Regions from separate parts of the Actinomadura rubrobrunea NBRC 15275 genome, predicted to be linked through region 1. Evidence: riboswitches for the same ligand, from Rfam matches in the RefSeq annotation. Region 1 holds a riboswitch; each other region holds the start of a gene.

Region 1 (7,645 bases):
CGCCGAGGCGCACGAGTGGTTCACGCGGGCGGCCGAAGCCGGGGACACCGAGTCGATGCTGTATCTCGGCGACGCGGCGCGGCGGACGGGACGGGCCGAGGAGGCCGAGGGGTGGTTCCGCCGGGCCGCCGAGACGGGCGACCCCGCGGCGATGACGGAACTGGCCCGCTGGTGCGCGTCGGCGCAGCGGATGGAGGAGGCCGAGCGCTGGCATCGCGCCGCCGCCGAGACCGGGCGCGCGCTGTCGGTGACGAACCTGGGCGTCTTCCTGGCGCAGTCGGGGCGGCTCGGCGAGGCCGAGCGGTGGCTCCGGCAGGCCGCCGAGGCGGGCGAGCCGCAGGCCATGTTCAACCTCGCCGTCCTGCTCGGCGACACCGGACGCGCCGCCGAGGGCCGCGACTGGTACACGCGGGCCGCCGAGCACGGGCACGTCGACGCCATGTACAACCTGGGGAACGACCTGGCCGACGGCGACCCGCCGCAGGCCGAGACGTGGCTGCGGCGGGCGGCCGAGGCCGGCCACGTCCCCGCGATGTACAACCTGTGCGTGCTGCTGAACGGGCAGAACCGCTACCAGGAGGCCATCCCGTATCTGCTGAAGGCGTCCGACGCCGGATACCCGCCCGCGATGAACGCCGCCGCCCGTGACCTGCTCGACCAGCGGCGCTACGACGAGGCCGAGCCGCTGCTGCGGGGGGCCGCGGACGCGGGCCTCCCGGCGGCGTTCCGCAACCTCGGCCGGCTGCTGAAGGAGACCGGCCGTCTCGACGAGGCCGAGACCTGGCTGCGGCGCGCCGCGGAGGCCGAGGACGTCGAGGCGGTCACCCTGCTGGCGGAGCTGCTGACGCGGTCAGGCCGCAACGATGAGGCGACCCGCTGGTTGCAGTGGCTCGTCCAGCACGGCTACGCCCACCCGGCTTGAGCGAGGCGCCGGTCCTGCTCTCGTCCGGGCGGGCGGGAGTTGATGAGCGGTGCCGGGCCGCCCGGGGGGAGGTGTCCGGGCGGCCCGGGGCGGTCATCGGCCGCGTTGGAGGCGGCGGGTGGGCAGTTGGCGCACGTTGCGGCGGTGGTGGTGGGCGAATGCGGCGGCCCTGGGGTCGCGGCTGGTGCGCTTCTTGCCCTTTTTCGCGGCCTTGGAGAAGGGGTCGTTGGAGTTGATGTTCAGGTGGATGGCACGCATGTAGGAGTCACCTCCGGGCAGGCTCGTTGAATGCGGCCGCGAAAAGGGCGTATTCGTCTCCGACAACGCCGCAACGGCCGTGAAGACGGCCGGACTGGCCGCGTCTTCGCAGGTTGATGTGGGTGTGCTCGCGCGAGCGGGTGGTCGTGCAGTGGCGGGCTTGTATGGGTGATTCAGGCGCGGGACCGCTCTAGCGAGAGCTCATAGTGATGAATTCAGGGCTGCCGGGCCGCCCGGGGGGAGGTGTCCGGGCGGCCCGGAGTGGTCATCGGCCGCGTTGGAGGCGGCGGGTGGGCAGTTGGCGCACGTTGCGGCGGTGGTGGTGGGCGAATGCGGCGGCCCTGGGGTCGCGGCTGGTGCGCTTCTTGCCCTTTTTCGCGGCCTTGGAGAAGGGGTCGTTGGAGTTGATGTTCAGGTGGATGGCACGCATGTAGGAGTCACCTCCGGGCAGGCTCGTTGAATGCGGCCGCGAAAAGGGCGTATTCGTCTCCGACAACGCCGCAACGGCCGTGAGAGATGGCTGGATGGAGAAGGACCGGAAGACGTCGCCGCTGGTCAACGTGGTGCAGCGGGATCCGGTCAGGTGAGAGGAGGGGAGCGGGCGGCGTGCGTGCCGCGGTTGGCTCAACCCGGAAGATTCACAGCTCCATGCCGAGCATTCAACCTGCCGACGGCATTCGCTGTCAAGACCGTTTTTGCGGCACTCCTCATTTTCAGGCGCGGCCGCGGAAGGCAATGGCGCGACGCGCAGGGCAGGCGCCGCGGACGGCGGGCCGCTTTGCGCTGGTCACACGCGCAGAGCACGCGCGCGCTCAGGACGAGCGGTGCCGTCGGCGGTTTCGGCGGCGTGCGGAAGCGGCGCGGCCTGCCGCCGGCCGCGCCGGTCGAACGGTCGAGGGCCGTTCGCGTGATCAATCGGCCGAGGCGGCGCGGTGGGCCTCGAAGTCCTTGAGCACCTGCTTGCGGACGCGGGTCGGCAGGCGGTCGATGTAGAGCTTGCCGTCCAGGTGGTCCGTCTCGTGCTGGAGGCAGCGGGCGAGCAGGCCGGTGCCTTCGACGGTGATCGGGGCGCCGGTGACGTCGAACCCGTGGCAGGTGGCGCGGTCGGGACGGGCCAGAGGGGCGTGGGCGCCGGGCACGGACAGGCAGCCCTCCTCGCTGTCGTCCAGCCGCCGGTCGGGAAGGTCCGGGAGGACGAGTGTGGGGTTGACCACGACGCCCTTCTGCGACTCGTTGTTCTCGTCCGGGCAGTCGTAGACGAACACGCGCAGGTCCACGCCGATCTGGTTGGCGGCGAGGCCGACCCCTTCGGCCGCGTACATGCTGGCGAACATGTCCTCCACCAGGCGCGCCAGGTCGTCGTCGAACTGCTCGACGGGGCGGCACGGGCGGTGCAGCACGGGTTCGCCCACCAGCGTGATCGGTCTCGCCTGTCCGGTCATCCACGTCCTCCCTCGGTCCGCCTTGCATCGTAGGCGCACCGGGTATGCTCGCCGCTGCGGAAGGTTCATCCGCCGGCCAGCGGCGCGGCGGATGTCGTAAGAGGGAACCCGGTGAGAATCCGGGACTGCCCCGCAGCGGTGTACGGGAACGACCGCCGTCATACGCACTGGGCCGCAGGCGGCCTGGGAAGCGACGGCCAGTAGGACGCAAGCGCCCGTGAGTCCGAAGACCTGCCTCCGCCCGCGCGCCGATCGGCGCGCGGTGTCCACGGCCTCGCGGGAAGGCTCGGGACGCGGGCGTCGATGACACGCCCCCGCCTTGCTCTCTCGTGCGGCCGTGCCATGGCCGGACGAGGGAGAAACGCCATGACATCGACCGTGCTCGGATACCCGCGCATCGGGGCCCAGCGGGAGTTGAAGCGCGCCACCGAGGCGTACTGGGCGGGCCGGATCAGCGAAACCGAACTGCTGCGCACGGCCGGAACGCTGCGACGCGAGGTATGGGACACCCTGCGCGACGCCGGGGTCGACCTGGTGCCGTCCAACACCTTCTCGCTGTACGACCAGGTCCTTGACACCACCGTGATGGTGGACGCCGTCCCCGCCCGGTTCCGGGGGCTGCGAGGGCTGGACGCCTACTTCGCCATGGCGCGCGGCGCCGAAGGGGTGCCGCCGCTGGAGATGACCAAGTGGTTCGACACCAACTACCACTACCTGGTCCCCGAGATCGGGCCGCGCACGCGGTTTCGGCTGGCCGACGGCGCGCGGGCCAAGCCGATCCTCGAATACCTCGAAGCGCGCGAGCTGGGCATCGAGACGCGTCCCGTCCTGGTGGGGCCGCTGACCTACCTGCTGCTGGCCAAGCCGGAGCCGGGGACGGCCACGGATCCGCTGGACCTCCTCGACCCGCTGGTCGAGGTGTACGCGGAGCTGCTGGAGCGGCTCGCGGGGGCGGGCGCGCAGTGGGTGCAGCTGGACGAGCCCGCGCTGGCCGCCGACCGCAGCGAGCGGGAACTGACCGCGCTGGGCCGGGCCTATCACCGGCTCGGCGGGCTGCCGTCCCGGCCGAAGATCCTCGTCGCCACGTACTTCGGGGAGATCGGGCGGGCGCTGCCGGTGCTGGCCGCCACGCGCGTGGAGGCCATCGGCCTGGACTTCGTCGCCGGGCCGGGCAACCTGCAGGCGGTCGCGTCGATCGGAGGGCTGCCGCGCCGCACCGTGGTCGCCGGAGTCGTGGACGGACGCAACGTCTGGCGCACCGACCTGTCGGCGGCGCTGTCCACCTGCGCGGCCCTGCTGGGCCTGGCGGGCGAGGTGGTGGCGAGCACCTCGTGCAGCCTGATGCACGTCCCGCTGGACCTGGACGCCGAGACCGGCCTCGACGACGGCCTGCGGCGGCGGCTGGCGTTCGCGCGGCAGAAGGCGGACGAGGTCGTCGCGATCGGCCGGGCGCTGACGCGCGGATCCGAGGCGATCGCCGCCCGGGCGGCCGAAGACGGGCCGGCCGCGGCGCCGCGCGCCGACTACCGCGTCCGGGCCAGGCTGGACGCGCTCGGGGACGGCACCGTCCGCCCCGACCGGGCGGTGCGGTTCGCCGCGCAGCGGCGGTCGCTGAACCTGCCGCCGCTGGCGACCACGACCATCGGCTCGTTCCCCCAGACCGAGCGGGTCCGCCGGGCGCGCGCCGACCACCGGGCGGGCCGGATCGACGACGCCGCGTACGAGCAGATCATGCGCGCGGAGATCGACAAGGTGATCGACCTCCAGGAGCGGATCGGGCTCGACGTGCTCGTCCACGGCGAACCCGAGCGCAACGACATGGTGCAGTACTTCGCCGAGCGGCTCGACGGGTTCGCCGCCACCCGCAACGGCTGGGTGCAGTCGTACGGCACCCGGTACGTGCGGCCGCCGATCCTGCACGGGGACGTGACCCGTCCGGGCCCCATGACGGTGCGGTGGACGACGTACGCCCAGTCCCGCACCCGCAAGCCCGTCAAGGGCATGCTCACCGGGCCGGTGACCATGCTCGCCTGGTCGTTCGTCCGGGAGGACCAGCCGCTCGCCGCGACGGCCCGGCAGGTGGCGCTGGCGCTGCGCGACGAGATCCGCGACCTGGAGGCCGCCGGGATCGGGGTGATCCAGGTGGACGAGCCCGCGCTGCGCGAACTGCTCCCCCTGCGCCGCGCGGACCGCGCCGCCTACCTCGACTGGGCGGTGGGCGCGTTCCGGCTGGCCACCGGCGGCGTCGCGGACACCACGCAGATCCACACGCACATGTGCTACGCCGAGTTCGGCGAGGTGCTCGGCGCGATCGAGGCGCTGGACGCGGACGTGACCAGCGTGGAGGCGGCCCGGTCCCACATGGAGCTCGTCGCGGACCTGCGGGACGCCGGGTACGCGGGCGGGATCGGCCCCGGCGTGTACGACATCCACTCGCCGCGCGTCCCGCCGGTCGAGGAGATCGAGGACCTCGTGCGGCGGGCGCTGCGGGTCGTCCCGCCCGGCCGCCTGTGGGTCAACCCGGACTGCGGGCTGAAGACGCGCGGCTATGCGGAGACGGAGGCCGCGCTGCGGACCATGGTGGACGCCGCGCACCGCGTCCGCGCGTCCCTGAACGGCATGTGAGCCCGGGGCGCCCGGGCGCATGAGACGGCCGTGCGCGGGTAGGGCGAACCGGGCGGCACAGGCCGTACGAGAGCACTGGGGACGATGATGATCACCACGGGTGTCTCGGTCGGGCTCCCGGACGCCTCCCTCGACGGAGACCTGGTGGTGCCCGACCGGGCCGGCGGAGTCGTGCTGTTCGCGCACGGCAGCGGAAGCTCCCGGTTCAGCCCGCGCAACCGCGCCGTCGCGTCCGGGCTGAACACCGCCGGGTTCGGCACGCTGCTGCTGGACCTGCTCACCGAGGACGAGGAACGTCTGGACGCCGAGACGGCCGCGCTGCGCTTCGACATCGCCCTGCTGGCGCGGCGCCTGGTGGGCGCCGTCGACTGGGCGGGCCGGTCGCCGCAGACGGCGGGGCTGCCCATCGGGCTGTTCGGCGCCAGCACCGGCGCGGCGGGGGCGCTCGCCGCCGCCGCGCACCGCCCCGACGCGGTCGAGGCGGTGGTGTCGCGGGGCGGCCGTCCGGACCTGGCGGGCGACGCGCTGGAGCGGGTGCGGGCGCCCGTGCTGCTGATCGTGGGCGGCGACGACACGGGCGTGCTGGAGCTCAACGAACAGGCCAGGCAGCGGCTGCGCGCCGTCAACCGCCTGGAGATCGTGCCGGGGGCGACCCACCTGTTCGAGGAGCCCGGCGCGCTGGAGCGGGTCACCGAGCTGGCCACCGGCTGGTTCACCGCCCACCTGAAGCGATGAACCTGGTGCAGGAGGGGCCCTACCGGTACCGGATCGAGCCGACCGGCCCGATGCGCGTGCCCGGGGTGGTGTTCGCCTCGCGGGCGCTGCTGCGCGACGCCGAGCAGGCGCTGCAGCAGGTGGCGAACGTGGCGACGCTGCCGGGCGTGGTCGAGGCGTCGTATGCGATGCCGGACGTCCACTGGGGCTACGGCTTCGCGATCGGCGGGGTCGCCGCCACCGACCCGGCCGACGGCGGCGTCGTCTCGCCCGGCGGCGTCGGCTTCGACATCTCCTGCGGGGTGCGGCTGCTGGCCGCCGACATCGACGCGGACGGGCTGCGGCCCGTCCTGCGGGACGTCATGGACGGGCTCGACCGGGCCGTGCCGCGCGGCATGGGCAAGGGCGCCGTCTGGCGGCTCCGCGGCGCCGAGGAGCTGACCGGCATCCTCACCGGCGGCTCCCGGTTCGCCGTCGAACGCGGCCACGGCGTGCCGCGCGACCTCGACCGCTGCGAGGACGGCGGCGCCGTCGCCGACGCCGACCCCGGGCAGGTCGGCGCGCGCGCCGTCGAACGCGGCGCCGGGCAGGTCGGCAGCCTCGGCTCCGGCAACCACTTCCTGGAGGTGCAGCGGGTCGCCGCCGTGCACGACGACGCGGTCGCGGCGGCGTTCGGGCTGCGCCGCGACCAGATCTGCGTGATGATCCACAGCGGGTCGCGGGGCCTCGGCCACCAGGTCTGCACCGACCACGTGCGGGTCATGGAACGGGAGATGCCCCGGTACGGCATCCGCGTCCCCGACCGGCAGCTGGCCTGCGCGCCGGTCGAGTCGCCGCCCGGACGGGCCTACCTGGGGGCGATGGCGGCGGCCGCCAATTACGGGCGCGCCAACCGGCAGCTGCTGGCGGAGGCGGCGCGGCGGGTGTTCGAACGGGTCGCGGGCGTGCGCCTGGACCTGGTGTACGACGTGTCGCACAACCTCGCCAAGCTGGAGGAGCACGAGATCGGCGGGCGGCGGCGCCGGGTGTGCGTGCATCGCAAGGGCGCCACGCGGGCGTTCCCGCCGGGCCACCCCGAGCTTCCGCCGGATCTGCGGGACGCGGGTCAGCCCGTCCTGGTCCCGGGGACCATGGGCACCGCGTCCTACGTGCTCACCGGCGTCCCGGAGGGGCGGGCGTTCTACTCCACCTGCCACGGGGCCGGACGCGCGCAGAGCCGCCACCAGGCCGCGCGCGGCGTCAGCGGCCGCGACCTGCGGGCCCGGCTGGAGGCCGACGGCATCGCGGTGCGCGCGTCGTCGTGGCGCGGCCTGGCCGAGGAGGCGCCCGCCGCGTACAAGGACGTGACCGCCGTCATCGAGGCCGGGGAGGGCGCCGGGCTGTGCCGCAAGGTCGCCGAGCTGAGGCCGGTCGGCGTCGTCAAAGGCTGAGCGGCCGCGATCACACGTCGACCGTCACCGCGCACGTCCAGGCGCCGGAGTCCTCGGCGAGCCGCAGACCGTGCAGCGAGACCGCCTTCGGGACCGCGCCGACCGGCTCGGCGCGTCCCGCGTCCCCGACCGTCATCCGCAACCGGAGGCGGCCGCCGTCGCCCGCGGTGACGTCGGCGGCGAGCACCAGCTCCCCCGCGACGTCGAGCCGGTAGATGACCTCGTCGAGCGCGGCGACGAGCAGGTCCGGGTCC
Region 2 (7,645 bases), on a different contig from region 1:
GCGGGGGAGGCTCGTCATCAGGGCGTCGAGGTGCTTGTCCGCTTCGGCGAAGCGTCCGTGCAGCGCGGCGACGATGCCCTGGTCGGTGTGCACGGCCAGGCGCCACATCGCGACGTCGGCGTGCCGCGTCATGGCCACGAACCGGCTGAAATGCCGCAGATATCGCGGATCGCCCCGCTCCAGCAGGGCCACCCAGCGGAACGACGCCGCCAGATAGATCGTCTCGGTGTCGCCGGTGCGCCGCGCCAGGCGGGCCAGCTCCTCGATCAGCGCGAGCCGCTCGGCCGCGGTGCCGAGGCCCAGCAGGGAGTCGTGCCGGGCCCACAGGCCGAACAGCAGCGTCTCGTCGTCGCCGCGGCCCTGCCGGGCGACGGCGGCCGACAGCTCCTGCGCGAGCTGGACGTCCGGCGGCCGCGCCTGCGCGGGGGCGCCTCCCAGCACCATCCTGCGGTGCGCCTCTTCCAGCAGGTCCCGCTGGAACGCCTCCCACCCGGCGGGCGGTTCGTACGGGTAGACGGTCAGCGCCACCCGGGCCAGCAGCGCGGTGTCGTCCGCCTCCCGGGCGAGCGCCGCGGCGTCCTCGAACACCCGCCACGCGGCGTCCGTGTCGCCGCCGAGCGCCAGCTGGCGGCCCAGTTCCAGGGAGATCAGCGCGCGCAGGCGGCGCCGGTCTGCGGGCGCGCGCTCCAGGGCGCGCCGCAGGTGTTCGGCCGCCTCCTCGGCGGCGAACCGGGAGCCGGCGTCGCGGGCGGCGGCCCGCAGGTGCTCCACCGCCCGCATCGGGTCGATCTCGTCGCGGGCCAGGTAGGCGTGCCACGCCAGCTCGGCGGGCATGATCCGCCCGGCCAGCGCCGGGGCGTCCTCGACGGCGCGCACCACCGCGGCGTGGGCGCGGCGCGCGTCGGCGTCCCCGAGCGCCCCGTACAGGGTCTCCCGGACCAGGTCGTGCGCGAACGCGAACCGGCCGTCGTCCAGCGCGACGACGAGACGGGCGGCGACCGCCTGCCCCAGCAGCCGTTCGACGCGCGGCACCGGCTCGTCCATCGACGCGGCCAGCACGCCCCGGTCGAACTCGCGTCCCAGCACCGCCGCCGACGTCAGCAGCCGCACCACCGCGTCCGGCAGCAGCGACAGCCGCCGCCGCACCGCGTCCCGCACGCCCGGGGCGATCGCGTCGACGGTGCCGCCGCTGTGCCACAGCCGGGCCGCCTGCTCGACGAAGAAGGGGTTGCCGCCCGTGCGCCGGTGCACCTCGGCGACCAGGGCGTCGTCCGGTTCCGCGCCGACCGTGCGGCGGATCAGCCGGCCCACGTCCTCGCGGCCCAGACCGGTGAGCGTCACCACGGTGGCCTTGGCCGCCAGCGACGGCAGCACGGAGCGCAGCGGGTGCCCCTCCCACTCCACCTCGACGTCGCGGTACGTGCCGACCAGCAGCAGCCGCTCGAACCAGGTGTGCTGCGCCACGAACTCCAGCAGCCGCACCGACGCGGCGTCCGCCCAGTGCAGGTCGTCCAGCGCGACGGCGACCGGCCGCCGCTGCGACGCCGCCACCAGCGCGCTGGTCACCGCGTCGTACACCTGGAAGCCGTCGGCGTCGGCGTCGGGCGACTCGCCCAGCAGCATCGCCAGCCCGCCGCCCGCCGCCTCCTCGGCCGCCGCCCACTCCCGCGCGTCGACGGACCGCCGCAGCGCCCGCACCACCTGCGTCCACGGCCAGTAGCCGGGCGCGCTCGACGAGTCCCAGCACGACCCGCCGAGGACCAGCACGCCCCTGTCCCGCGCCTCCCGCATCGCCTCGGTCACCAGGGTGGTCTTGCCGATCCCGGCCTCCCCGGCGACCAGGACCAGCCCGCCGTGGCCGGCCGCCGCGCGGTCGACCTCCGCGCGCAGCACCGCCGCGGGATGGTCCCTGCCGATCAAGGTGGAAGTCATGATGGGCCGCCGTCCTCCAGGGCGTTCACTGCCCCTGAAAACGGTAACGGCCGTTTCGACATTTCCTTGCGCCCGCATTTCCCCGGCTGCCGCCGGACGGGAGGCACGGGCGGGCCCGGGCGCTGTGCCCGGGATGGGGCGGTTAATGCGGTGCGTCGTGCGGACGCCGAACGGTAGCGTCCGAGGCCATGGTGTCGATGGAACAGATCCTGGGGTTCTCCGCGATGGCCGCGGTCATCATCGTGATCCCCGGGCCCAGCGTGCTCTTCGTCGTCGGACGGGCGCTGGCGTACGGGCGCCGGACGGCGCTGGTCGGCGTCGTCGGCAACGCCCTCGGGGCGATGGCGGCGAGCATGGCGGTGGCGCTCGGGATCGGGTCGGTCGTGGCGCGGTCCGCCGTGGTGTTCACCGCGTTGAAGCTGGCGGGCGCCGCGTACATCGTCTTCCTCGGCGTGCAGGCGATCCGGCACCGCCGGTCGCTGCACGACGCGCTGGTGCGCGCCGACCGCGCCGGGGGCGACGGGCGCTCGCTGTGGCAGGGGTTCGTCGTCGGCGTGACCAACCCCAAGACGCTCGTCTTCTTCGCCGCCGTGCTGCCGCAGTTCGCGCGGCCCGAGCAGGGTCACGTCCCGCTGCAGATGGCGGTCTTCGGACTGATCTTCGTCGCGATCGCGCTGGCCTGCGACAGCGGGTGGGGGCTGGCGGCGGGCACCGCCCGCGCCTGGTTCGCCCGCTCGCCCCGCCGCCTGGCCGCGGTCGGCGGCACCGGGGGCCTCATGATGATCGGCCTCGGCGTCAGCGTCGCCACCGCCGGCCGCACGGACTGACCGCGGGGTCAGGTCTCCCGCCAGGACAGCTTGATGAGCATGTTCTTGGCCTCCTCGGCCACCTCGGGGTCGGCGACGACGTCGTAGCGGGCGGCGACGATCTGGCTGCGGGAGGCGAAGTCGCGGCGCCCGCCGGTGAGGGCGTGGGCGATGAAGCCGAACACCGCGCCGAACACCGCCCCGATGACGATGCCGCCCGCCAGCAGCGGCGGCACGTCGCTGTGGTTCGCGGTGAACAGCGTCAGCAGCAGTCCGATCAGGAGGCCGAACCAGGCGCCGCTCCCGGCGCCGGCCAGAGCGGCGCGGCCCTTGGTGAGGCGGCCGAGGACGGTCTCCACCATCCTCAGGTCCGAGCCGATGATGGCCGTCCGCTCCACCGGGAACTTCTCGTCGGAGAGGAAGTCCACCGCCCGCTGGGCGCCCTCGTAGGTGGGGTACGACCCGATGACCGGACGGTCGGTGTCCGGGACCGGTTGGGTGTTCATGGCATCCGTCCTTCTCTCCGGTGTGTTGCCGCAGGAACTACCCACGTCGCCCCATGCCGCACATGTCCGGAGAGAACGGCCCGCGGCCATGGCCTTCCGCGTCTCGGCGGCGGTCAGCGCGGGTTGGCCTGGGACTGGGCGCGGACGGGCTGCGAGCCGAAGGCGGTCAGGAAGCGGTCGCGGAAGTCGCTCATCCGCCAGACGGGGGACCGGCGCCCCGGCTTGAGGCCGTCCTGCCAGCCCCAGTCCGAGATCCGGTCGAGGACCTCGCGGTCGCGGGCCACGATCGTGACGGGGACGTCGCGGCTCGCGTCCTCCCCGGTGATCGTCGGCGCGGGCTGGTGGTCGCCGAGGAAGACCAGCACCAGGTCGTCGTCGCCGTAGGTCTCCACGTACGAGATCAGCGTGCTCAGCGTGTACTCGATCGACTTGCGGTACTCGCCGCGGATCTTGTCGTTGGGCGGCCACTTGGCGGCCTTCAGGCTCACCCCGCCCTGGGCGTGGAAGATCGAGCCGTCCCCGACCTGCTTCCAGTCGACCAGGCGCGGGATGGCGGCCCAGGGGGCGTGGCTGGACACCAGCTCGATCTCGGCCATGACCGGCGTCGTGCGCCCCTCGCGCTCGCGCTCGACGCGTTGGAAGAACGACAGCGTGTACTGGTCGGGCATGGTCGCGTACGCCCAGCGCGGCCCGCGGTACCCGAGGGTGCGGTAGTCGTAGATCTGGTCGTAGCCGAAGAACCGGCCCTCCGGCCAGGCCCGGGTGATGGCGGGCATGAGGCCGACGGTCCGCCAGCCCGCCCGGCCGAAGGCGCGGTTGAGCGTCAGCCGGTCGGTGGCGACCAGGTTCTGGTACCGCTGCTGGTTGTCGATCCACAGGCCGGACAGCAGCGTGGCGTGGGCCAGCCAGCTCCCCCCGCCCATCGTGGAGGAGGTGAGCCAGCCGCTGCGCGCGTGGAAGCCGGCCTTGCGCAGGCGTTCCCCGCCCGCGTCGAGCACCGCGCCGACCTGGGCGGAGAACTGCGGGTCCTCCACGGCGTCGCGGCCGTAGCTCTCGACGAAGGCGATCACCACGTCCTTGCCGCGCAGGCCGGTCAGCAGCTTGTCGCCCGGCGTGGCGCGGAAGTCGTCCACGGCCGCCTGCCGGGCGAACACCTCCTTGTCGTGCAGGCCCCTGCGCACCTTGAGCGCGCGGCTGTAGGCGAGCTTGGCGGTGTTCGACGACGCGACCGGGACCCCCGGGACGAGCTGCGCGCCGAACACGGCGCCGACGCTCCACACCGCCCACAGCACCACGACGGCGCGGGCCGCCAGGACGTCGTGCCGGGCCGCGACGCCCGCGAGCCGCATCGCGGCCAGCGCCATGACGACGATCACGCCGACCGCCAGCGCCGCCGCGCCCGCCGCCAACGCGACGGCGCTCGCGCCGCCGTGCTCCCCGGTGACGAACTCCAGGCCCGCCTCGAGGAAGGCCCAGTCCAGCACCGGATCCCACGGGCGGACCAGCACCTGGTAGAAGCCCATGTCGACGATCTTCACCACGAGCAGCGCGCCCAGCGCGGCGCCGCCGCACCCCGCCGCGATCCGCCGGGCCCGCCCGCGCAGGGCCAGCACGACGACCACGCCGAGCACCCCCTCGATCGGCACGCGGGCGAACGCGCCGGGGGTGATCTCGCTCAGCCGGTTCGGCGTGAGCAGGGCGAACGCGACGAGCAGGAACGCCAGGACGGTGACGGTCCGCGGAACGACGCGGTGCCGTCGGAGCCACCCCGCCGTGCCCCGGTGTTCGCCGTCGCCCGCGCCTTGAGCACGGCCGCCGTCCTTGCCGTCCGCGGCGGCGCCTTCGCCCGGCGCAGCGCCGTCGTCGGCCGGCGTCTCCGGTCCCCGGGGAGAACGCGTGAAGAGGGACAAGGGGCCTCCCAAGCCAAGCAATGCTGATCAGTGTCTGCGCATGCCGGCCCGCAGGGAAACCGGTCCGCGCTGCCCATCCTGTGTACGGCACCCCCGCCGGACCGGTTCAGCCGCGCCGACGCCGTCGGACGCGCCCGCCGTGCGGGCCCCTGCTGGAAGCTACGATGACGGCCGACGGCAGGGGAGGAACCCGGTGCGAATCCGGGGCTGTCCCGCAACTGTGACCGGGGAGTCCGCCTCCACGCAGGGCCACGGCGTCGGATGAGGCGTTCGCGGTGAAGGGAGGATCGCCTCACGGCCAGGGTGTCGTCCCTGGCCGGACACGCTGGAAGGCCGGAGGCCGAGACGACGATCCGGGAGCCAGGAGACTCCGCGCCGTCGTCGACCTCGTCACCGAGCCGGGGCGCGGACCCCGGAGGAGGCCCTGCCGATGCGTGTTCTGCTGCTGTCCACCGCCGACACCGAGCTGCTCGCCGCCCGCGCGGCCGACGCGGGCTACGTGACGGCCAACCCGATGCGGCTCGACGCCGACGCCGTCGACCGGCTCGCCGAGGACGCCGACGTCGCCGTCGTCCGGCTGCTGGGCGGCCGCAAGACCTGGCCGGAGGGGGTGGAGCGGCTGCGGCGCGGCGACCTGCCCGTGGTCTTCCTCGGCGGCGAGGCCGACCCGGACGCCGAGCTGATGGCGCTGTCCACCGTCCCCGCCGGGGTGGCCGCGGAGGCGCTGGGCTACCTGCGGGAGGGCGGCGTCGCCAACCTCAGGGAGCTGGCGCGGTTCCTCTCCGACACCGTGCTGCTGACGGGCGAGGGCTTCGCGCCGCCCGTCCCGACGCCGGCGTACGGGGTGCACGGGTCGTATGAACTCGACCCGGCCAAGCCCACGGTCGGCGTCGTCTTCTACCGCGCCCACGAGCTGTCGGGCAACACCGCGTTCGTCGACGTCCTGTGCCGGCAGATCGAGGAGCAGGGGGCCAACGCGCTGCCGGTGTTCTGCGGGTCGCTGCGCGGAGCCGACCCGGGCCTGCTTGACCTCCTCGAGCAGGCCGACGCGCTGGTCGCCACGGTGCTGGCGGCGGGCGGCGCGGTCGCGTCCCGGGCGAGCGCGGGCGGCGAGGAGGACTCCTGGGACGTCGGCGCGCTGGCCGCCCTGGACGTGCCCGTCGTCCAGGGCCTGTGCCTGACCACGCCCCGCGCCGCCTGGGAGGAGTCGGACGGGGCGCTGTCGCCGATGGACGCGGCCATGCAGGTCGCGATCCCCGAGTTCGACGGACGCCTCATCTCCGTGCCGTTCTCCTTCAAGGAGGAAGGGCCGGACGGCATCCCCGTGTACGCGGCCGACCCGGAGCGCGCCGCCCGCGTCGCCGGGATCGCCGTGCGGCACGCCCGCCTGCGACACGTGCCGAACGACCGCAAACGCGTCGCGATCGTCCTGTCGTCGTACCCGACCAAGCACTCGCGCGTCGGCAACGCCGTCGGACTCGACACGCCCACCTCGGCCGTGCGGCTGCTGCGCGCGATGGCCGCCGCGGGCTACCGGCTCGGCGACGACGACGCCTACTGGAGCGATCCCGACTCGGGCGACGCCCTCATCCACGCGCTGATCGAGGCCGGCGGCCACGACGTGGAGTGGCTCACCGAGGAGCAACTGCGCAACGCCCCCGCCCGGGTGCCCCTCGACGCCTACCTGCGCTGGTTCGAGGCGCTGCCGGAGCCGCTGCGCGAGCGCATCCGCGCGCACTGGGGCGATCCGCCCGGCGAGCTGTACGTGGACGGCGACGACATCGTCCTGGCGGCGCTGCGGTTCGGCAACGTCGTGCTGATGATCCAGCCGCCGCGCGGCTTCGGCGAGAACCCGGTGGCGATCTACCACGACCCCGACCTGCCGCCGTCCCACCACTACCTGGCCGCCTACCGCTGGCTGGACGAGGAGTTCCAGGCCGACGCGATCGTGCACCTCGGCAAGCACGGCACGCTCGAATGGCTGCCCGGCAAGGGGCTCGGGCTGTCGGCCGAATGCGCGCCGGACGCCGTGCTGGGCGGCGTCCCGCTCGTCTACCCGTTCATCGTCAACGACCCCGGCGAGGGCACGCAGGCCAAGCGCCGCGGCCACGCCACCGTCGTCGACCACCTCGTCCCGCCGATGGCGCGCGCCGAGACCTACGGCGACCTGGCCAAGCTGGAGCAGCTGCTCGACGAGTACGCCACCGTCGCCGAACTGGACCCGGCCAAGCTCCCCGCGGTGCGCGCCCAGATCTGGACGCTCGTGCAGGCCGCGCAGCTGCACCACGACCTGCACCAGGAGGAGATGCCGGGCGAGGACGAGTTCGACGACTTCATCCTGCACATCGACGGCTACCTGTGCGAGGTCAAGGACGTGCAGATCCGCGACGGCCTGCACATCCTCGGCCAGGAGCCGGTCGGCGCGCCCCGGGTCAACCTCGTGCTGGCCGTGCTGCGCGCCGCCCAGGTGTGGGGCGGCGTCGCCGGCGCC
Region 3 (7,645 bases), on a different contig from region 1:
CGACCTTGCGGGCCTTCTCGCCCGACAGGTCGTAGCCCAGCTCGCGTCCCTTCAGCTCGACCGAGGCGCGGCCGGCCATGCTGGAGACCAGCATGCGCATGTCGTTGCCGACGGCGGCCGGGTCGACGTGCTGGTACAGGTCGGGGTCGACCTTGACGGCCGAGGCGTGCAGCCCGGCCTTGTGCGCGAACGCCGACACCCCCACGTACGGCTGCTGCGAGCTGGGCGTGACGTTGGTGACCTCGGACACGGCGTGCGCGATGCGGGTCATCTCGGCCAGCTGCTCGTCGGACACCAGCCGCATGCCCCGCTTGAGCTGCAGGTTGCCGATCACGGTGAACAGGTTGGCGTTGCCGCTGCGCTCGCCGTAGCCGTTGGCGCAGCCCTGCACGTGGGTGGCGCCGGCCTTGACCGCGGCCAGCGTGTTGGCGACGGCGCAGCCGGAGTCGTCGTGGCAGTGGATGCCGATCCGGACGCCCTCCCCCACCACTTCGTGGACGACCTCGGCGAGCTCGTCGGGCAGCATGCCGCCGTTGGTGTCGCACAGCGCGACCACGTCCGCGCCCGCCTCGGCCGCGGTGCGCACGACCTCCAGCGCGTAGGCGGGGTTGGCCTTGTAGCCGTCGAAGAAGTGCTCGGCGTCCAGGAAGACGCGTCGGCCCTCCGCGCGCAGGTGGGAGACCGTGTCGCGGATCATCGCGAGGTTCTCCTCCAGGGTCGTGCGGAGGGCCAGCTCGACGTGCCGGTCGTGGCTCTTGGCGACGAGCGTCACGACCGGCGCGCCGGATTCGCGCAGGGCGGCCACGAGGGGGTCGTCCGCGGCCTTCGCGCCGGGCCGGCGGGTCGCGCCGAACGCGGCGAGCCGCGCGTGCTTCAGGTCGAGCTCTGTTCGAGCGCGCCTGAAGAACTCGGTGTCCTTGGGGTTGGCGCCGGGCCAGCCGCCCTCGATGAAGCCCACGCCGAGGTCGTCGAGGTGGCGCGCGATGGCGAGCTTGTCGCCCACCGAGAGGTTGAGGCCCTCCTGCTGCGCGCCGTCACGCAGCGTGGTGTCGTAGACGTGGAATCCGTCGCCGTGCATATCGCGGTCCCTCCAAGGGATCGAAAGCCCCGCCGGAAACGAAAAAGACCTCTCACGGACGTGAGAGGTCTGCGCGCCGGCGGTGTCCCGAATCAGTCGCCGGCGCGCCAGCCGATAATGACGAGGCTGAGGCGCATGGTGGTCACAGTCTGCCACATCCGCCGCGTGCTTGAGACATCCGTCCCAGATCTTGAGACGGATGTGGCAGGAGGGACACCGCCGCGCCCCGCGATCAGCAGATCTTGTGGACCCAGCCGTAGGGGTCGGGACGGCTGCCGTACTGGATGCCGATCAGCTCCTCGCGCAGCCGCATGGAGATCGGGCCGGGCTCGCCGTCGCCGATCGTCCAGGAGCGGTCGGCCGCCTTGACGCTGCCGACCGGGCTGATCACCGCGGCGGTGCCGCAGCCGAACACCTCGGTGATCTCGCCGGACTCGCAGCCGGCCTGCCACTCGTCGATGCTGATCTTGCCCTCCTCCGCCGGGATGCCGAGGTCGGGGGCGAGCTTGAGCAGCGAGTCGCGGGTGATGCCGGGCAGCAGGGTGCCGGTGAGGGCGGGGGTGAGCAGCCGCGCGTCGGCGCCGGAGCCGTACACGAAGACCAGGTTCATCGACCCGACCTCCTCGACCCAGCGGTGCTCGATCGCGTCCAGCCAGACGACCTGGTCGCAGCCGTGGGCCACGGCCTGGGCCTGCCCGGCGAACGAGGCGGCGTAGTTGCCGCCGGTCTTGGCCTGGCCCGTGCCGCCGGGCGCCGCCCGCGTGTAGTCCTGCGACAGCCAGACCGACACCGGCTTGATCCCCTTGGCGTAGTAGTCGCCGGACGGGGACGCGATGACCACGAACAGGTACTCGTCGGCGGGGCTGTTGACGCCGAGGGCCCGGGTGGTGGCGAACATGAACGGCCGCAGGTAGAGGCTGTGCCCGGCCCGGGTCGGCACCCAGTCGCGGTCGGTGCTGACCAGCAGCTCCAGCGACCGGACGAACAGCTCCTCGGGGATCTCGGGCATGGCCATGCGCTGGGCCGAGCGGTTCATGCGGGCGGCGTTGGCGTACGGGCGGAACGTGGCGATCGACCCGTCGGCCTGCCGGTACGCCTTGAGACCCTCGAACAGCTCCTGAGAGTAGTGCAGGACCTGGCTCGCCGGGTCCAGCGCGATCGGTCCGTAGGGCTCGAGCCGGGCGTCGTGCCAGCCCTTCCCCGCGGCGTACCGGATGGTGATCATGTGGTCGGTGAAGTGCCGGCCCCATCCCGGATCGGCCAGGATCGCCTCGCGCTCGGCGGCGCTGCGCGGCCGCTCGGAGAGCCTGATGTCGAAGTCCAGCGTGCTGCTCATCGTGGGTCCTCTCCCGGATCGCCCGACCGGCCCCGTTGCCGTTCGGGCATTCCTATCCTCATTGTCGTACTTCGTCCAGCCCTGCTCCCTGATCACGGCGCACACGAAGAACCGGGCGCGCCGTGACGGCGCGCCCGGTTCGGGTGGCTTGGGTCGCGAGTGCTGCTACAACGATTCGCGGTCCGGCCGGGGCGCGCCCTAGCCGGATACTCGCTCGGCGATCGCGTCGCCGATCTCGGCGGTGCCCCGGGCGGGGCGGCCGCGCCGGGCGGCCAGGTCGTCGGCGACGGCGCGCTCGACCCGGCGGGCGGCCTCGGGCGCGCCGATGTGGTCCAGCAGCATCGCCACCGACAGGATGGTGGCGGTGGGGTCGGCCTTGCCCTGCCCGGCGATGTCGGGGGCGCTGCCGTGCACCGGCTCGAACATCGACGGCGCGGTGCGGTCGGGGTTGACGTTGCCGGAGGCGGCCAGGCCGATGCCGCCGGCGATGGCGGCGCCGAGGTCGGTGATGATGTCGCCGAACAGGTTGTCGGTGACGATCACGTCGAACCGCTGCGGCATGGTCACGAAGAACATCGTGGCCGCGTCCACGTGCACGTAGTCGGTGGTGACCTGCGGGTACTCCTCGCCGACCCGCTTGACGGTGCGCTGGTACAGGTCGCCGGCGAAGGTGAGCACGTTGTCCTTGTGGACGAGGGTCAGCTTGCGCCGGGGCCGGGACGCCGCCACCTCGAAGGCGTAGCGCACGACGCGCTCGACGCCGTAGGCGGTGTTGACGCTCTCCTGGGTGGCGATCTCCTGCGGGGTGCCCTTGCGCAGCACGCCGCCGACGCCCGCGTACGGGCCCTCGGTGCCCTCCCGGACGACGACCATGTCGACGTCCTCGGGCTTGACCCCCGACAGCGGCGTGTCCATGCCGGGGAACAGCTTGACCGGCCGCAGGTTGACGTAGTGGTCCAGCTCGAACCGGGCCCGCAGCAGCAGCCCGCGCTCCAGCACCCCGCTCGGCACGCTCGGGTCGCCGACCGCGCCCAGCAGGATCGCGTCCTGGCCGCGCAGCTCCTCCAGCACCGCGTCCGGCAGCGTCTCGCCGGTCCGGTGCCAGCGGGCCGCGCCCAGGTCGTAGGTGGTCCGCTCGAACTTCAGGTCGTGGGCCGGCGCGACGGCGTCCAGAACCTTCAGGCCCTCGGCGACGACCTCGGGGCCGATCCCGTCACCAGGGATGACGGCCAGGCGGATGCTGCGGGAAGCCATGCGCGCACTCTACTGCAAACGTCTCAGTGCGTGAGCATCAGTCTCACTTTCCGGAACGCATGTCTCGCCCGAGCCCCGCCCCGCCGCCTTCCCGACCGAAGGATGAAGGTCGGCCGCCCCCGCCTTCTACAGTCGTGCCTGTGACCACGGACCCGGCAGACGGCTTCGCCCGACCGTACGCGGCCGCCGGTGTGCTGTTCTTCGACGAGCAGGACCGCGTTCTGCTGGTCGTTCCGACCTACAAGTCCTACCAGGACATTCCCGGCGGCTACATCGAGCGCGGCGAGACGCCGAAGGAGGCGGCCGCCCGCGAGGTGCGGGAGGAGCTCGGCATCACACCGCCGATCGGGCGCCTGCTCGTCGCCGACTGGGCACCGAGCCGGGCCGAAGGCGACAAGGTGCTGTTCATCTTCGACGGCGGTCTTCTCACGGCCGAGCACCGCGACAAGATCGAGCTCGCCCCGGACGAGCTCAGCGGCTACGGCTTCCACGACGTCGCACGGGTCCACGACCTGACGATCCCCCGCCTCGCACGCCGCATCGTTCACGCCTGCGCCGCCCGGCGAGACGGCGGCACCAGATACCTGGAGCACGGCGAAGCCGTCTCCTGAGGTCGGACGGGGGCGACAAAACCCGAACTTGACGCTGGACCACCCCAAAGGGGACGCTCTCCTCGACAAGTTCACATCGAGGCGACGGTGAGCAGGAACCTGGTGCGAGTCCAGGACGGTCCCGCCACTGTGACCAGGGAGCCCCCCGCCACGCGACGACCACGGCCGGACATCCGGCGGGAAGGTCGGCGGGAGGCGTCGATCTGGGAGTCAGGACACTGACCCGTCGTCCTCCCGTACCGGGGCGAGTGCACCCCGTGAGGAGATTCAGAGATGGCTCAGACCGCCGTTCCGTCGACGTCGGCCGCCGGCGAGCGCCCCGCGCCCGTCGGCATCCCCCTCCGCGAGATCCTGCCCTGGGCGGTGTTCGCCGCCGTGCTGGGCGCGGTGCTGATCTACTTCGTCGGCGCCGAGCAGGGCGCCACCTCCCTCATCGGCGGCACCTGGGTGCACGAGTTCACCCATGACGGCCGCCACCTGCTCGGCTTCCCCTGCCACTGACCGACGGGCCGATCCGCCGATGATGAGATCACTGCTGGTCCGCGGCATGCTCGCCGGGCTGGCGGCGGCGGCGCTCGCGCTCGTCGTCGCCTGGCTGTACGGGGAGCCGCAGGTGAACCGCGCCATCGCGTTCGAGGAGGCCCAGGCGGCCGCCGCCGCCCACGCGGGGCACGAGGAGGAGGTCGTCAGCCGCACCGTGCAGAAGACCGCCGGGCTGGTCACCGCGCTCGGCGTGTACGGCGTCGCGCTCGGCGGGCTGTTCGCGATCGCGTTCGCGTTCGCCTACGGCCGCGTCGGCGCGCTCGGCGCCCGCGCCACCGCCGCGCTGGTGGCGCTCGGCGGCTTCGTCGCCGTCGAGGTCGTGCCCTTCCTGAAGTACCCGCCGACGCCTCCCGCCGTCGGCGCCCCCGAGACGATCGGCGGCCGCACCGCGCTGTACTTCGGCATGGTGGCGCTGGGCGTGCTGTCCGTCGTCGCCGCCGTGATCGTGTTCCGCCGCCTGCTGCCCCGGCTGGGGGCGTGGAACGCGGCGATCGCGACGGCCGCCGGGTTCGCGGTCGTGCTGGCGGTGGCGTTCCGGCTGACCCCGACCCCGGACGCGATCCCGGACGGGTTCCCGGCCACGGTGCTGTGGGACTTCCGGATCGCGTCGCTGGGCGTCCAGGTCGTCCTGTGGGCGACGCTGGGCGCGGTGTTCGGCGTGCTGAGCGAGCGCGCCGTCCGGAGGCGGTCGGCGGCGACCGCCGCCGCGGCCTGACGTCGGCGTCCTCCTGCGCCGCCGCGACGGTCACGGGCGGCGCAGGAGGGCGCAGTCGCCGCACATCTCGCCGCCGGGCGGCACCCGGTAGTACAGGCAGCAGCTCCGGCGGACGAACCCGTCCGGCGTGAACGCGCCGGTGCCCGCCAGGGGTTCGCGCTCGAACAGGCGCCGCACGAGCGTCCCGACCGGCGCGGCCAGCTCGGGCCGCAGGGAGCCCGCGCGCAGCGTCCCGGCCAGGGCCGCGGCGGCGTTGCCCCACAGGAGGCCGTCGGCGAGCCTGACGATCCGCAGCAGCCCCGCCCGCAGCGGCCGCAGCTGCTCCTCGACCACCGTCCGGTGCACCGGCTCCGCCGCGGCGGCGGGGTCGCCGTGGACGGGCCAGCCGTCCGGGTCGGCCAGCCACAGCGCGATCGGCGCGCCCGGCGCCCAGCGCCAGTGCAGCCCGGACAGGTCGGGGACGACGCCGTGCGCCGTCGCCGCCACCACGGGCGACCACAGCCGCGACGCGAGCCCTTGGAACAGGATGGAGGCCGCCACCCGGCGTTCCCGGGTGCCCAGCCGCCGCGCGTAGGCGTCGATCAGCTCCTCGATCCGCGCGGGGTCGGGTTCCGGCAGCGGGCGCCAGGCGGGGTCCGCCTCCTCGGCGGGATCGGTGACGATCTCGAAGTACGGCCCCAGCCGGGCCGCCTCGTCCAGCGCCCGCCGGACGGCGTCCGCCCCGGCCCGCTCACCCGTGCCCACACGAGCGATCATGCCATCGGCGTGCCCGCGCGGGCGTGGGGTCAGCCGCCGGACCGGCCGCCGTTGTCGCGGCGGTCCAGGGCGATCTGCAGCGCGCGGGCCGCCTCCTCGGCGGCGTCCTCGGCGGGGGCGGAAGTGGTGACGTCGACGTTCATGGGTCGCTGTCCCTCGTGGTGTCGGTCGTGTCAGGAGGTCGTGTCAGAGATCGACGGACTTACGGCCGGCAGCACCCTGCTCCGCGGCGGGTCGCCGGCCTGCCGAATCAGGCCCCGCCGCGGCGGCGAAGGATGCGTACCACGAAGCGCATGACCGTCTACCACGGTACCGGCCCGTCTCCCCGGTTGTCCCGATTCGTGGCCAGACTTCTCACATGATGAGACGCGGTGCGGGGAGACGGGCGAGCCGCATGCCGTCTGACCTGGGCTTGCAGGGTCTCGGCCGGCGAGATTCCGGACCGCGGGAACGGCGAAGGCGGGCCGAGGGGCGTCGCGCCGCCCGGCCCGCCTTCGAAGGGTCCGTCAGCCGTCCCGCGTCAGCCGTCGAGGTCGACGCGGCGGCCCATCTCGGCGCCGATCTCGTCGCGGATCACGTCGACCAGCTGGGCGGGGATGGCCGAGTCGACGGTCAGGGCGATCAGCGCGGTGCCGCCCTTGGCGTCCCGGCCCACCTGCATGCTCGCGATGTTGACGCCCTGGTCGCCGAGCAGCCGGCCGACCACGCCGACGATGCCGGGCCGGTCGGTGTAGGAGAAGAACGCCATGTGGTCGGTGGGCGACAGCTCCATGTCGTAGCCGTTGATCTCCACGATCCGCTCGTGGTGCTTGGGCCCGGTGAGCGTGCCGGACACCGACACGACCGTGCCGTCGGCCATGGTGCCGCGCACCTGGACGACGTTGCGCCAGTCGGCGCTCTCCTCGGTGGTGCTGAGGGTGACCTCGACGCCGCGGTCGCGGGCCAGCAGCGGGGCGTTGACGAACGTCACCGACTCCTCGGTCACGTCGGCGAAGACGCCCTTGAGCGCGGCCAGCTCCAGCACCTTGACGTCGTGCTGGGCGATCTCCCCGCGCACCACGATCTCCAGCCGCACCGGCACGCCGCCGGCGAGGGCGGTGAAGATGCGGCCGAGCTTCTCGGCGAGCGGCAGGCCGGGCTTGACGTCCTCGGCGACCGCGCCGCCCTGCACGTTGACCGCGTCGGGCACGAACTCGCCGGCCAGCGCCAGCCGGACCGACCGGGCCACCTGGGTGCCCGCCTTCTCCTGCGCCTCGTGCGTGCTGGCGCCGAGGTGCGGGGTGACCACCACGTTGTCGTGGTGGAACAGCGGGCTGTCGGTGCACGGCTCGGTGCTGTACACGTCCAGGCCC
Region 4 (7,645 bases), on a different contig from region 1:
CGGCCGGGTGGGCGGGAATGCCCGTCGAACCCGCGGTCTTTCCATGTACGTATCTCTGTGCAACTCCCGCTGGAGCGCGGCTTGCCCGACCCTCCGGGGCGACAGGAAGGGGTAGTGGCAGTGAGCGAGACGATCCGCACGTTCCATCTCACCCGCCCGTGGCTGTACGGCCCCGCCGAGCGCATCCTCATCGAGCCCTGGCTGACCTCGCTGACCGGCCTCGTTCTCAACGCCTACGCCGAGGTGGAGGAGTCCGACGCCGTCTCCGCGTCCGAAGGGGGCGGCACCGTTCGCGTCCTCGTTCCGACCCGCCTGCTGCGTCCGGAGGAATACGCCCTCATCGAGACCATGGCCGCCTGACATTGTTCGTCGTGTGAGACGAAGATCTCAGATTCTGAATGTGCGGCCTAAGGTAGGGCCTCCGGGACGAGAGGAGGCTCCATGGCCGGACGAGGCGTCTACACGCACGGGCACCACCAGACGGTGCTGAGCTCCCACCGGTGGCGCACGGTCGAGAACTCGGCCGCCTACCTGGTGGACCACCTCCGGTCCGGGGCCCGCGTGCTGGACGTGGGCTGCGGCCCCGGCACGATCACCGTGGGGCTGGCCGAACGGGCGGCGCCCGGCCACGTCACCGGCCTGGACGCGTCCGAACAGGTGGTGAAGGACGCCCGGCGGTACGCCGCGGAACGAGGCATCGGCAACGTCACGTTCGTGACCGGGGACGTCTACGCGCTCGCCTTCCCCGACGGCGTGTTCGACGTCGTCCACGCCCACCAGGTGCTGCAGCATCTCGACGACCCGGTGCGCGCGCTGCGGGAGATGCGCCGGGTGTGCAGGCCCGGCGGCGTGGTGGCCGCGCGGGACGCCGACTTCGGCGCCATGGCCTGGTACCCCGAGCCGCCCGACATGGACGCCTGGCTGCCCGTCTACTCCAAGGTGGCGCGCGGCAACGGCGGCGAGCCCGACGCCGGACGCCGCCTGGTGTCCTGGGCCCGGCAGGCGGGCTTCACCGACATCACCGCCACCTCCTCCAGCTGGTGCTTCTCCACCCCCGAGGAGCGCCGCTGGTGGAGCGAGTCGTGGGGCGGCCGGATGGTCCGCTCCTCGATCGCCGACACCGCGGTCTCCCGCGGCCATGCCACCCGGGACGAGCTGGACCGCATCTACGCGGGCTGGCGGCAGTGGGCGGCCGCCGACGACGGCTGGTTCACCGTCACCCACGGCGAAATCGTCTGCCGCGTCCCCTGACCGCCACGCCCGGCCCCGACGGACCGCCTCGCGCGCCCCCTCGGCCGCCGCTCAGCCGACCAGGTCGCGCAGGGCGCGGAGGGTGGGCTCGTCGCGGACGCCCGCGATCAGCAGAGTGGTGACGGGGCTGTCGCGCCACAGCTGGAGGCGTTCCTTGATGCGGCCGATCGGACCGAGCAGGGAGACGGCGTCGGCGAGCTCGTCGGGGACGGCCTTGACCGCCTCGTCGCGGCGGCCGTCCAGGAAGAGCCGCTGGACGCGGGCGGCCTCCTCGGCGTAGCCGAGGCGGCCGATCAGGTCGAGGTGGAAGTTGCGGTCGCGGGCGCCCATGCCGCCGATGTAGAACGCCAGCGGGATCTTGGCGAGCTCCAGGGCGGCGGACAGGTCGTCGGTGACGATCGTGGCGACGGTCGCGGCGATCTCGAAGCCGGGCGGGCGCCCGGCCAGCGACGCGCCGAACAGCGGCTCGATCTTGGCGGGGTCGATGAACAGCGGCAGCCAGCCCTGGGCGAGCTCGGCGGCGAGCGCGACGTTCCGGGGGCCCTCGGCTCCGAGGTAGACGGGGATGTCGGGGCGCAGCGGGTGGACGATCGACTTCAGCGGCTTGCCGAGCCCGGTGCCGCCCGGGTACGGCAGCGGGTAGTGCGGGCCGGCGCTGGTCACCGGGGCTTCGCGGCGCCAGACCTGGCGCATGATGTCGATGTACTCGCGGGTGCGCGCCAGCGGTTTGGGGAAGGGGACCCCGTACCAGCCCTCCACGACCTGCGGTCCGGACGCGCCCACGCCGAGGATCAGCCGTCCCCCCGACAGGGCGTCGAGGGTGAGGGCGTGCATGGCGGTCGCCACCGGGGTGCGCGCCGACAGCTGCGCCACCGCGGTGCCCAGTTTGATGCGCGTGGTGCGGGCGGCGTACCACGTCAGCGGGGTGAAGGCGTCCGAGCCGTAGGCCTCGGCGGTGAACACCGCGTAGTAGCCCAGCCGCTCGGCGGCCAGCACCGTCTCGGTCTGGTCGTCGGGGTCGCGCTGCCAGTAGCCGACGTTGAGGCCCAGCTTGAGGTCCGCGGTCACGAGGCACCCTCCGGAGATCGACGGCGCACATACTAGAACACGTTCTAGTCGGCGGGAAGGGCGGCGGCGTCCGCCGGCGCGGTCAGCGGCTCGGGGCAGGGCAGGCCGCCGACCGCGCCGAGGGGATCATACGGAGCGTGCGGTGCGGACCAGGGCCCGCCAGCCGTCCGCCGAAAGGATCAGCGCCGGACCGGACGGGTCCTTGGAGTCGCGGACCGCGCGCAGACCGTGCGGAAGCGCCGCCACTTCGACGCACTGGTCACCGCTTCCGCTGTATGTGGACTTGCGCCAAAGAGCGCGGGTGAGTTCGCGATGCAGGTTCTTCACGGGCTGCTCCCTGCTGCCTCGATGATGAGGTGCGCGGAATCCTCGGGGGACAACGCCGCCTCGACGATGCGGTCGAAGCGACGCCTGTGTACGCCTGTTTCCTCTGCGCTTTCGACGTAAACGTCACCCATGGTGCCTTCGACGTAGGCGATATCGGGGTCGGCGGCGTCCGGGAAGGAAAGGATCGTGAAGCGTCCGTCCAGTCCCGCGTGCTCGCCCGCCCCGTACGGCAGCACCTGCACCGTCACCTTCGGGCGCTCGGCCATCGTGACCAGCTTCCTGAGCTGGGCGTTCATCACCGAAGGTCCGCCGATGGGGCGGTGCAGCACCGCCTCGTCCAGCACCACGTGCAGCAGGGGCGCGTCCTTGCGGTCGAGCAGCGCCTGCCGCGCCTTGCGCGCGGCGACGCGGCGTTCGATCTCCACCGGGCCCGGCAGCATCCGCCCGGCGGTGATCACCGCGCGGGCGTAGTCCTCGGTCTGCAGCAGCCCGTGCACCAGCTGGGGGTCCCAGGTGTGGATGGCGGACGCCTCGTCCTCCAACGCCACGTAGCTGCCCGTGAAGACGTCGGCGTAGGCGGTCCACCAGCCGCGCTGGCCCGCCTCGCGGGCCAGCGTCATCAGGGCGTCCCGTTCCGGACTGGGCACCCCGTACAGCTCCAGCATCCGCGCGACGTCGCCGACCTTGGGCCTGGTCTGCGCCGTCTCCACGCGCGACAGCGTCGCGCGCGACCAGTTCAGCTGGTCCGCCACGTCCTGCAACGTGAGGCCCAGATTCTCGCGCAGGCGGCGAAGCTCCCGGGCCAGTCGACGACCTCGTACGGTCGGCCGGTACGTCATGACGGCAGAGTCTGGCGTTTCGGTCCGTACCTCTCAACGCGATTGGCGAACCCGGTAAGAGCAATCTCGCGAACGGTGTTGCGCGGATGAGATTCTCACGCGACGCTGCATGGAAGCGTAACCGCCAGGAGACCCACAGTAACGGGACGAGATGGCCGCGTAGTCCGCCGAGACTGTTCGACCGCGGGGAGGGGCCCGTGCACACCTCGTCAGAACTCATCCATGACGCCGCTCCGCCGGGCGCGGCGCCCGTCGGTGGACCGGACGTCCGATCGGGCTGGGCCTGGACCTTGCCGCGCGGGCCGGAGTGCGCCCGCCGGGCCAGGACGCTGCTGGCCGACGCGCTGGCCGCGCTGGCCGTGCCGCCGGACGCGATCGCCGACGCCCGGGTCATGGTGAGCGAGCTGGCCACCAACGCCTACCAGCACGCCGCCGACCACGGACCGCACGAGCTGTGGCTGAGCGCCGACGAGGGCGGCGCCCGGCCGCCCGCCGAGGTGCGCTGCGCCGTGTTCGACGCCTTCGGCGACGCCACCCTGCCCGGCTACTCGTGGACGTCCGGCGACTGCGGCCGGGGCCTGAGCATCGTCGCCGAGCTGTCGCGCGGCCGCTGGGGCCTGCTGCGCACGTTCTCGCGTCTGGACACGCCCGTGCCGGGCAAGGCCGTGTGGTTCGCCGTGGCCGGCGCGTCCTGACCGCACCGGGCCCCGCGCGACGGCCCCGCGGGCCCGCCCGCATCGCACCCGGGTGGGCGCCACTTGGGCGGATGCGGGCGGTATGCCATGCTTTGCAGTCGACGGATGCGGAGGAACCCGGTGCGAATCCGGGGCTGTGCCCGCAACTGTGACCGGGGAGTTCGCCCCCACGGAAGGCCACGGCGACGACGCTGGAAGGCCGGGGGAGCGGCGCCGTCCCTCACCGGGACGGTGCCGGAACGGTGATCCGGGAGCCAGGAGACTCCGGCCGTCGCAGCTGACCGCCACGGGCGTGGACACCCGAGGGGAAGGATTGATGAGGCATGCCCCGTCTGATGGGCCGATGAGCCGTCCGGCGACCGACCGGCGGACCGCCCCGCACCGCTACCCGTTCTCCGCCGTCGTCGGGATGGCCGACCTCAAGCTCGCGCTGCTGATCAACGCGGTGTCGCCGGGCGTGGGCGGCGTGCTGGTGCGGGGAGAGAAGGGCACCGCCAAGTCGACGATCGTGCGCGCGCTGGCCGGGCTGCTGCCGCCGGTGCGGGTGGTCGCCGGCTGCCGGTTCTCCTGCGACCCGGACGCCCCCGACCCCGGCTGCCCCGACGGACCCCACGACGGGCACGGGGCGGAGCGGCGGCCCGCGCGGCTGGTGGAGCTGCCCGTCGGCGCGTCCGAGGACCGGCTCACCGGCTCCCTCGACATCGAACGGGCGCTCGCCGAGGGCGTGAAGGCGTTCGAGCCGGGCCTGCTCGCCGCCGCGCACCGCGGGGTGCTGTACGTCGACGAGGTCAACCTGCTCCACGACCACCTGGTCGACCTGCTGCTCGACGCCGCCGCGATGGGCGAGTCGCACGTCGAGCGCGAGGGCGTGTCGGTGCGGCACGCGGCGCGGTTCCTGCTGGTCGGCACCATGAACCCGGAGGAGGGCGAGCTGCGTCCGCAGCTGCTGGACCGGTTCGGCCTCACCGTCGAGGTCGCCGCCACCCGCGACCCGGACGAGCGCGCCGAGGTTGTGCGGCGCAGGCTGCGCTTCGAGGAGTCCCCGGCCGCGTTCGCCGCCGAGTGGGCGGAGCGGGAGGCAGAGCTGGCCGCCCGGATCGCCGCCGCGCGCGACCGGCTGCCGGAGGTGCGGCTGACCGACGCGGCCCTGCGGCAGATCACCGCCGTCTGCGCCGCCTTCGAGGTGGACGGGCTGCGCGCCGACCTGGTGACCGCCCGCGCCGCGATCGCGCTGGCCGCCTGGCACGGCCGCACCGAGGTCACCGCCGACGACGTGCGCACGGCGGCGCGGCTGGCGCTGCCGCACCGGCGCCGCCGCGACCCGTTCGACGCCCCCGGCCTGGACGAGAGCAAGCTCGACGAGGTGCTCGCCGAGCACGCCGACCCGTCCCCCGAGCCCCCCGACGACGACCCGCCTCCTTCCGGCGGCCCCGGCGGCGGACGGCCCGACGCGTCGGCCGACGCGTCCGGCGACGCGCGGCCGTCCGGTTCGCCGGCGGGCTCGGAGCGCGACGGCGGCCGGTCGGGCCGGGCGGGAGCCGATCGCGAGAACGAACCCGCGCCCGCCGACGCCGCCTACAAGCCGCGCCTGTTCACCGTCCCCGGCACCGGTACGGGCGCGCCCGGCCGCCGTTCCAAGGCGCGCAGCCCGCACGGCCGTGTCTCCGGCGCCCGGCCCGGGACGCGCGACCTGCACCTGGCGGCCACGCTGCGCGCCGCCGCCCCCCACCAGCGCGCCCGCGGCCGCACCGGCCCCGGCCTGGTCGTCGCGTCCGAGGACCTGCGCGAAGCGGTGCGGGAGGGGCGCGAGGGCAACCTCGTGCTGTTCGTCGTCGACGCCAGCGGCTCGATGGCCGCGCGGCGGCGGATGCGCGCCGTCAAGGGCGCCGTGCTGAGCCTGCTGCTCGACGCCTACCAGCGCCGCGACAAGGTCGGCCTGATCACCTTCCGGGGCCGGGACGCCGCGCTGGTGCTGCCGCCGACCTCGTCGGTCGAGGCGGGGGCGCGCCGCCTGGAGCGGCTGCCCACCGGCGGGCGCACGCCGCTCGCCGCCGGGCTGCTGCGCGCCGCCGAGGTGCTGCGCGTCGAGCGGCTGCGCGACCCGTCCCGGCGCCCGCTGCTGGTCGTGGTGACCGACGGCCGCGCCACCCACGGCCCCGACCCGGCCGCCGCGGCGGCGCTCCTGGCGGACGTGGCGTCGGTGGTGGTCGACTGCGAGTCGGGACCGGTGCGGCTGGGCCTGGCGGCCGAGCTGGGCGGGCGGCTGGGCGCCGAGGTCGTCCGGCTGGAGGATCTCGCCGCGGGCTCCCTCGCCGGAGTCGTCCGGGACGCCAGGGCCTCCTGGCGGGAGCGCGCGCTGAGGAGGGGGGCCTAGGCATGCCGAAGGGACGACCCGAGTACGTGCCCGACGACGGGCTGACCACGCGCGAGCGCCGCCACCGCCCGCTGGTGATCGTGCACACCGGCCCGGGCAAGGGGAAGTCCACGGCCGCGTTCGGGCTGGCGCTGCGGGCCTGGAACCAGGGCTGGCCGATCGGGGTGTTCCAGTTCGTCAAGTCCGCCAAGTGGCGCATCGGCGAGGAGCGGGCGCTGCGGCTGCTCGGCGAGAGCGGCGAGGGCGGCACGGTGGCCTGGCACAAGATGGGCGAGGGCTGGTCGTGGATCCGGCGGCGCGGCACCGAGGCCGACCATGCGGCCGACGCGCGCGAGGGCTGGGAGCAGATCAAGCGCGACCTGGCCGCCGAGACGTACCGGCTGTACGTGCTGGACGAGTTCACCTACCCGATGAAGTGGGGCTGGGTGGACGTCGACGACGTCATCGCCGCGCTCCGGGAGCGGCCGGGGCGCCAGCACGTGGTCATCACCGGCCGGGACGCCGACCCGCGGCTGGTGGAGTTCGCCGACCTGGTCACCGAGATGGGCAAGATCAAGCACCCCATGGACCGGGGGCAGAAGGGCCAGAAGGGCATCGAATGGTGAGCGCGCCCGCGGGGGCGCCGTCATGAGCGTTCCCCGCCTGGTCGTCGCGGCCCCCGCCTCGGGCAGCGGCAAGACGACCGTCGCCACGGGGCTGATGGCGGCGCTGGCGGCGCGGGGCCTCGCGGTGTCCCCCCACAAGGTGGGGCCGGACTACATCGATCCCGGGTACCACGCGTTGGCCGCCGGACGGCCCGGCCGCAACCTGGACCCCTGGCTGACGTCCGAGGAGCTGGTCGCGCCGCTGCTGCTGCACGGCGCGGCCGGGGCGGACGTGGCCGTCATCGAGGGCGTCATGGGCCTGTACGACGGTTTCACCGGCGCCGGGAGGGACGACTCCGGCGGCGACTTCGCGTCCACCGCGCACGTCGCCGCCCTGCTGGACGCGCCCGTGGTCCTGGTGGTGGACGCGTCGGCGGCCTCGGGCCGGTCCGTGGCGGCCGCGGTGCACGGGTTCCGCACGTACGGGAACGTGCGCTTCGGCGGCGT

Evidence for each region. A riboswitch is a leader RNA that binds a small molecule or an ion and turns the genes downstream of it on or off. The one in region 1 is predicted to bind cobalamin.
Region 2: it holds a riboswitch for cobalamin, as region 1 does, so the genes downstream of both, cobN (cobaltochelatase subunit CobN) here and metE (5-methyltetrahydropteroyltriglutamate--homocysteine S-methyltransferase) in region 1, are expected to answer to the same signal.
Region 3: it holds a riboswitch for cobalamin, as region 1 does, so the genes downstream of both, AR3_RS20510 (CbtB domain-containing protein) here and metE (5-methyltetrahydropteroyltriglutamate--homocysteine S-methyltransferase) in region 1, are expected to answer to the same signal.
Region 4: it holds a riboswitch for cobalamin, as region 1 does, so the genes downstream of both, AR3_RS06385 (putative cobaltochelatase) here and metE (5-methyltetrahydropteroyltriglutamate--homocysteine S-methyltransferase) in region 1, are expected to answer to the same signal.

Annotation. Positions count from the first base shown of each region.
Region 1 is NZ_BCQU01000012.1:27,101-34,745, forward strand. It holds gene AR3_RS05580 (tetratricopeptide repeat protein) at 1-922, shown strand, start outside; gene AR3_RS30305 (hypothetical protein) at 1,016-1,180, opposite strand; gene AR3_RS30310 (hypothetical protein) at 1,446-1,610, opposite strand; gene def (peptide deformylase) at 2,092-2,622, opposite strand; cobalamin riboswitch at 2,666-2,875, shown strand; gene metE (5-methyltetrahydropteroyltriglutamate--homocysteine S-methyltransferase) at 2,989-5,247, shown strand; gene AR3_RS05595 (dienelactone hydrolase family protein) at 5,335-5,982, shown strand; gene AR3_RS05600 (RtcB family protein) at 5,979-7,391, shown strand; gene AR3_RS05605 (archease) at 7,402-7,645, opposite strand, start outside.
Region 2 is NZ_BCQU01000014.1:1,377-9,021, forward strand. It holds gene AR3_RS06265 (ATP-binding protein) at 1-1,932, opposite strand, end outside; gene AR3_RS06270 (LysE family translocator) at 2,121-2,759, shown strand; gene AR3_RS06275 (general stress protein) at 2,768-3,244, opposite strand; gene AR3_RS06280 (alkaline phosphatase family protein) at 3,358-5,154, opposite strand; cobalamin riboswitch at 5,338-5,525, shown strand; gene cobN (cobaltochelatase subunit CobN) at 5,585-7,645, shown strand, end outside.
Region 3 is NZ_BCQU01000069.1:18,273-25,917, forward strand. It holds gene cimA (citramalate synthase) at 1-1,078, opposite strand, end outside; gene AR3_RS20495 (branched-chain amino acid aminotransferase) at 1,311-2,414, opposite strand; gene AR3_RS20500 (3-isopropylmalate dehydrogenase) at 2,613-3,668, opposite strand; gene AR3_RS20505 (NUDIX domain-containing protein) at 3,809-4,279, shown strand; cobalamin riboswitch at 4,330-4,520, shown strand; gene AR3_RS20510 (CbtB domain-containing protein) at 4,553-4,780, shown strand; gene AR3_RS20515 (CbtA family protein) at 4,800-5,537, shown strand; gene AR3_RS20520 ((2Fe-2S)-binding protein) at 5,568-6,293, opposite strand; gene serA (phosphoglycerate dehydrogenase) at 6,814-7,645, opposite strand, start outside.
Region 4 is NZ_BCQU01000014.1:27,211-34,855, forward strand. It holds gene AR3_RS06355 (hypothetical protein) at 121-360, shown strand; gene AR3_RS06360 (methyltransferase domain-containing protein) at 442-1,251, shown strand; gene AR3_RS06365 (LLM class F420-dependent oxidoreductase) at 1,303-2,319, opposite strand; gene AR3_RS06370 (DUF397 domain-containing protein) at 2,446-2,646, opposite strand; gene AR3_RS06375 (helix-turn-helix domain-containing protein) at 2,643-3,485, opposite strand; gene AR3_RS06380 (ATP-binding protein) at 3,683-4,180, shown strand; cobalamin riboswitch at 4,292-4,444, shown strand; gene AR3_RS06385 (putative cobaltochelatase) at 4,524-6,554, shown strand; gene cobO (cob(I)yrinic acid a,c-diamide adenosyltransferase) at 6,557-7,159, shown strand; gene AR3_RS06395 (cobyrinic acid a,c-diamide synthase CobB) at 7,182-7,645, shown strand, end outside.